3 regions of the Rossellomorea sp. GQ25 genome follow, and region 3 is predicted to be linked to each of the others. Evidence: riboswitches for the same ligand, from Rfam matches in the RefSeq annotation. Region 3 holds a riboswitch; each other region holds the start of a gene.
What was found. Region 3 has a riboswitch for S-adenosylmethionine ahead of metE (5-methyltetrahydropteroyltriglutamate--homocysteine S-methyltransferase). Riboswitches for the same ligand answer to the same signal wherever they lie in the genome.
Positions count from the first base shown of each region.

Region 1 (3,263 bases), on a different contig from region 3:
GTATTCAATCCCAAACTTAGTGAGGACCTCGGTAATCATTCTGTATGTCCCACCGTACACTTCTTCTGATACGAGAACGTGGTCTCCACTCGACAATAATAAGAAGCTTGTGGAGATTGCCGCCATTCCGGATGAAAAGGCAAAGCCCCTTATCCCGCCTTCCAATTCGGCGATCGTTTCTTCAACGGTTTCCCTCGTCGGATTTCCCGAACGGCTGTAGTCATACGTTCCATATTGATCAAAATCCTGTTGATGAAAGGTTGTTGCATGTTGAATCGGCGTAGAGACCGCTCCTGTCTCTTTATCAAATCCGTGAGAATGAATGAGTGACGTTTGAAGTGAAAATGGTTTTTTACTCATACGTAAGCACCTCTTTTTCCATTTGATGAAAAACATTCTCCAAGTCTTCAATCAGGTCATCAATAAATTCAATCCCTACAGAAAACCGCAGGAGTCTGTTGCAGATACCCAACTTATTTCGTTCATCTACAGGAATGTCTGCATGTGTTTGGGTAGCGGGATAGGTGATAAAGCTTTCAACCCCTCCTAAACTTTCAGCAAACGTAATAACTTTTAAGTGGCGGAGAAAGGGAGCAACCCATTCTTCCTTTGCGATACGAAAGGAAAGCATGCCGCCTTTTCCCGGATATAAAACGTCCGTTACACATTCATGCTCTTCAAGATATTTTGCTAGTTTTCTTGCGTTTTTTTCATGCTGAGCCATTCTGAGACTAAGGGTTTTCATCCCTCTTAATAAGAGCCAACAATCAAATGGTGCGAGAACCGCGCCGATTGAATTTTGAATGGTATAGATTTTTTCCGCCAACTCCTCTGTGTTTACGATCACCACACCTGCCAGCACGTCATTATGGCCCCCTAAGTATTTCGTGGCGCTGTGAATAACAATGTCTGCTCCCTCAGTGAGAGGCTTTTGCAGAACAGGGGTGTAGAAGGTATTATCAACAATTAAAAGCAATCCGTTATGCTTGGCAATTCCAGCAACCTCAGAAATACTTGCTTCATTCATCAATGGATTGGTTGGCGTTTCAAGGAAAATGGCCTTGGTTCTGTTAGAAATTTGTTCTTCTATGGAGCCAGCATCACTTGTGTCAACAAAATGAAATTTGATACTATATTGCGCTTCATACTGTAGGAATAAACGGTAGCTTCCGCCGTAAAGGTCTTTCGATACAATCAATTCATCCCCGCTTGAGAATAAGCCAAGGATTGCCTGAATCGCGGCCATCCCCGAACTGAAGGCAAATCCTCTGTACCCCTCCTCCAATAGAGTAAGAGCTTCCTCTAAGGTGCTGCGTGTTGGATTTCCAGTTCTCGTGTAATCATAGCCTGTCGATTGGCCGATCCCTTTATGTTCATAAGCTGTCGATAGATGAATGGGCAGGCTGACGGCACCCGTTGCAGGATCCTTCCGATTACCTGCCTGGACAAGCAAAGTATCAATATGTTTTTTCAATATTCTTCTCTCCTTTTCTTTCTTGAAAACGAAAAGGGAAAAAACAAAAAAACCTTCTTATGAAAATAAGAAGGTTTTGTACGTTCGTTCTCCCTCTTATCGTCCAAGTTGACATCAACTTGCTGGAATTAGCACCATACCTATAACTTTGGCTGGTTGCTGAGGTGTCTTCGGGCCAGTCCCTCTACCTCTCTTGATAAGAAACTATATGATATTGTGAAAAATAACTTTCCCATAACTTATAACATAGGAGAACAAATGTCAATGAGAATTATGAATTATTCGAAAATAAAATTTACGTAGTGACGCCTTTTTTTGAGGCATTTTTCGTCTCCCTCTATTCCGCAGGAGGCGCACACATTCCACTCCAATCAAACGGCAGATGAAAGATTGGATTCAACAAAACTTAACAGAGCGATTTTTTATTTAATGAAAAATCCCTATTTTTCTTTTAATTTCCTTCATAAATGGAATCGTTTTTTCTCTTGCTTTTTCGGCTCCTTCTTGTAAAATGGCATCCAGCCTTTGGGGGTGTGCTATTAGTTCTTCATATTTGGATCGCGGTTCTTCGATAAAGGAATTCATGACTTGAAAGAGCTCTTTTTTCGCTTCTCCCCATCCTATTCCTCCTTGAAATCTCCTTCTCAATTCTTCAACTTGATCGGATGTAGCAAATTCTTTATAGAGCGAAAATATGATTGATGAATCAGAATCCTTAGGCTCTTCCGGGGATGAAGAATCTGTTTTGATTTTATTGATTAATTTTTGAAGCTTTTTTGGTTCTTCAAATAATGGAATGGTGTTGTTATAACTTTTACTCATCTTACGACCGTCTAGTCCAGGGAGAACGGCAGTTTCTTTTTGAATGATATATTCAGGGATGACAAATGTTTCTCCATATTGCTTATTAAAGGTTTCTGCTATATCCCTTGCAATTTCAACATGCTGAATTTGATCTTTCCCAACAGGAACCAGTTCTGTTTGGAATAGAAGGATATCTGCCGCCATCAAGATCGGGTAGGTGAATAATCCCATGTTGACGCCCGCATCCACCTCCCTGCCCGCGGAATGATTTTCTTCAACCATTGATTTATATGCATGGGCGCGATTCATTAATCCTTTAGGTGCAAAACAAGACAGGATCCAGCTCAATTCAAAGATTTCAGGTACATCGGATTGACGGTAAAAGACCGCCCTCTCAGGATTCAATCCTAATGCTAACCAAGCTGCGGCCACTCCATAAGATAGTTGTTTCATTTCATGCGGATCATGTATTTTTGTTAAACCATGATAATCCGCTACAAAATAAGCTGTGTTGTAGGATTGATTCTCTGCCAATCGTAATGCCGGTTTGATTGCACCAATATAATTCCCTAAATGAATACGGCCTGTTGGTTTAATACCAGTCAGAACTTGTTTTTTCATAACAATTCCCTCCGCTGAAAAATAATAAAAATAAACACAAAAAGGGCTTCTCATCCTCTGAAAAAGGACGAGAAACCCGTGGTGCCACCTTCATTCGCTTACATTGTGTAAACGCACTCATCTGTACAGAAGTCGCCTTCGATACATCGTCTCTTTTATCGGTGAGACCCTTCGCCATAACCTACTTATTTTCAGCTTGGATGCTCAAAAGCCCATTCAACGATTTCACCATACTGATTCTCACCAGCCATCAGCTCTCTGAAATGTTTCGTTCGTCTACTCTTCTTCCTCATCGCATTTAACTATTTAATGTGTTTCCATTATTTTAATGTATCGGGAAATAATGGTCAAGTAGGTGTAAACA
Region 1 covers NZ_JCAXEQ010000001.1:831,130-834,392, forward strand. Annotated here, with positions in the region: gene metC (cystathionine beta-lyase) at 1-360, opposite strand, end outside; gene AC6CIB_RS04555 (methionine biosynthesis PLP-dependent protein) at 353-1,474, opposite strand; SAM riboswitch class I at 1,568-1,677, opposite strand; gene AC6CIB_RS04560 (tryptophan--tRNA ligase) at 1,901-2,899, opposite strand; T-box leader at 2,960-3,201, opposite strand.
Region 1: it holds a riboswitch for S-adenosylmethionine, as region 3 does, so the genes downstream of both, AC6CIB_RS04555 (methionine biosynthesis PLP-dependent protein) here and metE (5-methyltetrahydropteroyltriglutamate--homocysteine S-methyltransferase) in region 3, are expected to answer to the same signal.

Region 2 (3,263 bases), on a different contig from region 3:
GGGGCAAAGGTTGCCATCATTGACGTGAATGAAGAGGCACTGATGGAAGTCAGTAAGGAATTGGGAGAGTATAAAATATTTATAAGAGTTGCGAATGTAATAGAATTCAAGGAAGTAGAAGAGGCCGTCAACGAAGTCTTTGAAACTTTCGGCTCCGTTGATATAGTCGTCAACAATGCAGGAGTCATCAGAGACAACCTGCTATTTAAAATGACCGATACAGATTGGCAAACGGTCATGGATGTGCATTTGAAAGGATCATTTAACGTAGCGAAAGCAGCGCAAGGTTATATGGTGAAGAACAGGTATGGCCGTATGATTAATATCTCTTCTACATCTGCACTTGGTAACCGGGGACAGGCAAATTACGCTACGGCTAAAGCAGGTCTTCAAGGCTTAACGAAAACTTTGGCAATAGAGCTTGGTCCTCTGGGGATTACGACCAATGCAGTAGCCCCCGGATTCATAGAAACGGAAATGACTAGAGAAACGGCGAAGCGAATCGGGATTACCTTTGAACAACTGGTGGAAGCGAGTCTTCAAGGAATTCCTGTAGGAAGAAGCGGGCAGCCGGAAGATATAGCGAATGCAGTGGCGTTTTTTGCGGATGAAAGATCGTCATTCGTTAATGGACAAGTCCTCTACGTAGCTGGAGGGCCGAAAGCCTAAAGGGAGAAAGAGGTGAAGGATATGTTTCAATCTTATATTGGTAAACGTTCAACTTCCATAGAAAATTGTGTTGAAAATGGAGCGGTCCGTAAGTTTGCCGAAGCCATCGGTGATCCACGTCCCATTTATGTGGATGAAGAAGCAGGTAAACGGTCTAGATACAGGGGGAATATCGCTCCCCCCACTTTTCCTAGAGTGTTCGACTACGGAACGATTGAAGGTTTTCATTTACCGAACGTCGGGTTAATTCATGGGGAACAATCTTTTCACTATGAAAGACCACTGAAGGTCGGGGAAAGGATTCAGTGTTATACGGAGATAAAAGATTACTATGAGCGGAAAGGATCGGGTGGAACACTTGGTTTTCTTGTGATAGAAGACATCGGTGAAGATTCTGGAGGGAATAGGATTTTCACCTCTGAGGCGATTGTCATTATCACTGAAACGGTTAGAGAGAGGTTGGGAAAATGACTAAACTATCATCCCTTACTATAGATGAAACCCTTCCCTTTGTTGAATTAGCTCCAGTCTCGAGAATCGACTTAATCAAATATGCAGGAGCATCGGGGGATTATAACCCCATTCATACGATCGATGAGGAAGCCCTTAAACTGGGGCTTCCAGGAATCATTGCTCATGGCATGTGGACAATGGGCAATATCTCCAAGCTTTTTAGTGATCATTATGAAGAAGGATTTATCAAAGAGTACACCGTCCGCTTTAAAGGGATGGTTTTCTTGGACGATGTCATTACATTGATTGCAGAAGTATCAAAAAAACAGGATAATCTCTTGCATTTTAACGTCTATGCCGTCAACCAGGATCAGAAGAAAGTGATCGAAGGTAAATTGATGTTTCAATTATTTTGATCATTCAGATGAAAATAGTGTCCTATAGCGTTTATAAAGCGAATAGAAATAAAGAGAATTAAGCTTTTTGAAAAAAATAAGTCAAAAGACATAAATCCGATCGAAAAACTCGGGTTGACTTCTCTGTAGAATATGATATTATTTAGAATATTAAAATTAATAACTCTTATCCAGAGTGGTGGAGGGATCTGGCCCCGCGAAGCCCAGCAACCTACGTTATGTAAGGTGCTAATTCCAGCAAAATGTGAAGTCATTTTGGAAGATAAGGTATCCTTACCTGAACAACTTTCCAAAATGGAGGGTTGTTTTTTTCATTCATGATTTTTCTGGATAAGATGAAAATGGGGGGAATCATGTGGCTAAAGAAAAAAATCAAGAAGCAGAGAATGATGTAGTAGTCGAGAAGATCACTTCAATGTTGAAGACGATGAGTTTTGGATCGATTACCATTGTGGTTCAGGACGGTAAAGTCATTCAATTGGAGAAAAACGAGAAAGTGCGAATTAAATAAGCTGACTAGACAAACTAGAGGCGCATAACACAGATAAAGGAAATCCCTATATCTTGTTATCGCCTCTTTTTGTTTGGATGAGCGGGAAAGGGGTGTATCATGTTAACCTATCAAACTTGGAAAAAACCATCCATCCAATTTGAAATTGATCCGGTCTATAAAGGAGCGTTAAACGTCCTTGAGTGGGCGTATGACCATTATGGTGAAAGTGTCGTATATGCATGCAGTTTTGGCATAGAAGGGATCGTATTAATCGATCTCCTAACCAAAGTACAACCGAAAGCAACCATAGTATTTCTTGATACAGGTGTTCATTTCAAGGAAACCTATGAAACGATTGAAAAGGTGAAGGAGAAATATCCTGGTATCACCATTCATATGAAAAAGCCTGAATTAACGCTCCAAGAGCAAGCAGTAACATATGGAGATAAGTTGTGGGAGAGAAACCCGAACCAATGCTGTCAAATTCGAAAGCTTGACCCTTTACAAGATTCCTTATCCAAAGGGAATGCCTGGATTTCAGGATTAAGAAGAGAACAATCACCTACAAGAAGTCAGGTTGAATTCATCAATAAGGATGACAAGTTCCAATCAGTTAAAATTTGTCCTTTAATTCACTGGACCTGGAAGGAGATTTGGAGGTATGTCCATAAGCATAACCTATCCTATAATCCACTTCATGATCAGGGGTATCCAAGTATCGGATGCTTCCATTGTACAACTCCAGCCATAGACATAAAGGATCTCCGCTCCGGAAGATGGAAAGGAAAAGGGAAAACTGAATGCGGTCTTCATTAAAAGAGGTGACATTCTTTGCTTGAAATATTCGCCCTGATCATAAGTTTGTTCTTCGCTATGAACATTGGTGCCAGCGGAGCGGCAGCATCGATGGGGGTTGCATATGGTGCAGGAGCAATAAAAAACATCAAGAATTCTTTATGGATCTGCGCTGCAGGTGTCCTGAGCGGAGCGGTTTTAGGTGGTGGAGAAGTAGTTAAAACCATTAGTTCAGGGATTATCCCGGAACATGTACTCTCCATCAAAATCGTGGTCATCATTTTGTTATCCGCCACCGTATCCTTGTTTCTGGCAAATGTGATCGGAATCCCGCTGTCTACAAGTGAAGTAACGGTAGGAGCGGTTGTAGGCGTTGGAGTCGCATATCAAGTTCTATATGTGAAGTCACTATTAACGATCATGTCATTCTGGGTAAT
Region 2 covers NZ_JCAXEQ010000001.1:368,273-371,535, forward strand. Annotated here, with positions in the region: gene fabG (3-oxoacyl-ACP reductase FabG) at 1-669, shown strand, start outside; gene AC6CIB_RS02005 (MaoC family dehydratase N-terminal domain-containing protein) at 691-1,140, shown strand; gene AC6CIB_RS02010 (MaoC/PaaZ C-terminal domain-containing protein) at 1,137-1,538, shown strand; SAM riboswitch class I at 1,702-1,807, shown strand; gene AC6CIB_RS02015 (YezD family protein) at 1,894-2,049, shown strand; gene AC6CIB_RS02020 (phosphoadenylyl-sulfate reductase) at 2,149-2,847, shown strand; gene cysP (sulfate permease) at 2,863-3,263, shown strand, end outside.
Region 2: it holds a riboswitch for S-adenosylmethionine, as region 3 does, so the genes downstream of both, AC6CIB_RS02015 (YezD family protein) here and metE (5-methyltetrahydropteroyltriglutamate--homocysteine S-methyltransferase) in region 3, are expected to answer to the same signal.

Region 3 (3,263 bases):
TAAGCAAATGGAAATCTGTCATGAAGCCCCTTTTTATACATTGGGGCCATTAACGACCGATATAGCACCGGGGTATGATCACATCACTTCTGCCATAGGGGCGGCCATGATCGGCTGGTTTGGAACAGCTATGCTGTGCTATGTAACACCTAAAGAGCATCTGGGATTACCGAATAAAGATGATGTGAGAGAGGGTGTCATTGCTTATAAAATAGCAGCACATGCAGCGGATTTAGCGAAAGGGCATCCAGGGGCACAAGTTAGAGATAATGCTGTTTCTAAGGCTCGATTTGAATTTAGATGGAATGATCAATTTAATTTATCCCTGGATCCGGAGCGTGCAAGAGAGTATCATGATGAAACTCTTCCTGCTGAGGGGGCAAAAACGGCCCATTTTTGTTCAATGTGTGGACCGAAGTTTTGTTCAATGAGAATTTCACATGATATCAGGGGAATGAAGGCAACCAATCTTGATGATGCCCAAAAAGATATAGAAAGAGGACTGATAGAAAAATCGAAGGAGTTTGTCGAAAATGGATCAAACATCTATCGATAAACCTGTCTGTCATGTTCTCAAATTAAAGAAAGAAATATCCATACTAAATCAGAGAATCAATCAACTTGAAAAAGAAGTGAAGAGCATTCAGGACAATTGCAGGCATGTCTTCTATGAGACTGAAGTAACAAGGTCATGCATCAAATGTCATTATGTAGAAAGTACCTATTATTAGGAAAATACAATCTTGAGATTAAATTTCTTTTGACAGCTTATATTTACCGTGCTACGATTATTACAAATTTCGGAATAGTAAATGAATATATATTAACTCTTATTGAGAGTGGTGGAGGGACTGGCCCTGTGAAACCCGGCAACCATTCAACCGATGTGTTGAAAAGGTGCTAATTCCTGCAAAGCAGATTGCTTTGGAAAATAAGAGAGGATTCTAATTAACATGAAACCCTCTCTATAGTAGTTAGAGAGGGTTTTTCGTTTTTAAGAAAGAAGGAAAATTAAATAGACCAATGCAATAGGTGCTGAGTCATGCTCAGCTAAAAGGGAAGACCGGTGAAAATCCGGCACGGTCCCGCCACTGTGATGGGGAGCGACTTATCATTCAACCACTATTTCTGTTGAAATGGGAAGGGATAAGAAGCGATGAACCTAAGTCAGGAGACCTGCCTGTTGTATGCGCTTATGCTCTACGTGGATATAGAGAGGGGTGAGGAATACGTGTTGAGAAAAAAAGCTTGTCTCAACTCCAGTTAGTGATGCGTATGAATCTCTCTTTCATTTTGAAAGGGAGATTTTTTTGTTGATGACAATCATATCAAAATAAGGAGTGAGGAATGAATGAGTAAGGTGATCAGTTCAAATTTAGGATATCCAAGGATCGGTGAGAAGCGTGAATGGAAAAAGACGCTAGAGCAGTATTGGGGAGGGAAAATTGAAAAAGATACCTTTTTGAAACAAATGGAAGAAATTCGCATCAATCATGTAAAGAAACAGAGGGATCAGGGAATTGATTTGATTCCGGTTGGAGATTTCAGCTTATATGATCATGTGCTTGATACAGCCGTCATGTTCGGTTTGGTTCCCAAGAGGTTTCATTATAGTGGGGGGAAGGTCTCTCTTGAAACGTATTTTGAAATGGCTAGAGGCGCGAAGGACACGGTGGCATTAGAAATGACAAAATGGTTTAACACCAACTATCACTATCTCGTGCCTGAACTTGATGGGATCGTACCTGAGTTGGTGGAAAACCGTCCCCTGCTTTTTTTTAGAGAGGCAAAAGAAAAACTAGGTATAGAAGGTAAACCGGTTATCTTAGGTCCTTTCACTTTTGTGAAGTTGTCTAAAGGGTATGAAACCGGGGATTATAAAACCCTTGTTGATCGATTTGTCCCTCTTTATGCCGAAGTACTGCGTGAATTACAGGAAGAGGGTGTGGAGTGGGTACAAATGGATGAACCGATATTGTGCACCTCTAGCGGGGATGAAGAGATGGAGCAATTCAAAGAAGTCTATCAAACACTTAAAGAGTCCTGCCCCGGGTTAAAAATCATCCTTCAAACCTATTATGATAGTTTGGAAAGGTATCAACGGGTGTTAACCCTCCCGGTAGATGGCATAGGGATAGATTTTGTGCATGATCGTGGAGAAAATTTGGCTGCGCTGAAGAAATTTGGTTTTCCTAAGGATAAAATTTTGGCTGCCGGCATTCTTGATGGGAGAAATATTTGGAGGAGTAACCTTGCTGATACCCATTCCCTTCTATCGTTCATTGCAGGGTATGTTCCAAGCGATCGCTTGATCATACAACCATCATGCAGTTTATTACATGTACCAGTAACCTTGCAGAATGAAGAAACACTTGGTACACCCCTCATTGACGCTCTATCATTTGCTGATGAGAAAATACATGAAATCACTATTTTAACAAAGGGGGTTCGTGACGGATCTGAAACCATTGAAGAAGAAATCGCACAAAGTGTAACAGGCATTAAGAATTTAAACGAATCACCACTGCGCAATAATAGTAAGGTGCGGGAAGAGGTTGAAAAATTGCATCCCAATAATGTGGGGAGAAAGGATTCTTACCATGTTCGTAAACTGGAACAAGCCAAGTACTTTTCTTTACCTTTTCTACCTACTACTACAATCGGCAGTTTTCCTCAAACCCAGGAAGTAAGAAGAGAGAGGTTGAAATGGAGAAAGGGAGAACTTTCTGATGGGGAGTATCAGCAATTTATTCATGCAGAAATAAATCGTTGGATTGAAATTCAGGAACAAATAGGCCTTGATGTGTTTGTACATGGTGAATTCGAACGGACGGATATGGTTGAATTTTTTGGTGAAAAATTAGAAGGTTTTCAATTTACGAAGTTTGGATGGGTACAATCCTACGGTTCCAGATGTGTGAAGCCACCACTCATATACGGAGATGTGAATTATAAAGAACCCATGACCGTTAAAGAAACGGTATATGCTCAATCATTAACCGATAAACCGGTTAAAGGGATGCTAACTGGTCCTATCACGATTCTAAACTGGTCATTTGTTCGGAATGATGTATCACGATATGAAGTTGCTAATCAAATCGCACTGTCTCTTCAAAAGGAGATAGAGGAATTAGAAGCCAATGGGATTCGTATGATACAAGTCGATGAGCCGGCACTTAGGGAAGGACTGCCTTTAAAGAGTGAACATTGGGAGGAATATCTTAGGGCTGCCGTTTATGCTTTCAAATTGGCCACTTCTTCTG
Region 3 covers NZ_JCAXEQ010000009.1:11,270-14,532, forward strand. Annotated here, with positions in the region: gene thiC (phosphomethylpyrimidine synthase ThiC) at 1-556, shown strand, start outside; gene AC6CIB_RS20835 (hypothetical protein) at 534-731, shown strand; SAM riboswitch class I at 828-938, shown strand; cobalamin riboswitch at 1,014-1,198, shown strand; gene metE (5-methyltetrahydropteroyltriglutamate--homocysteine S-methyltransferase) at 1,352-3,263, shown strand, end outside.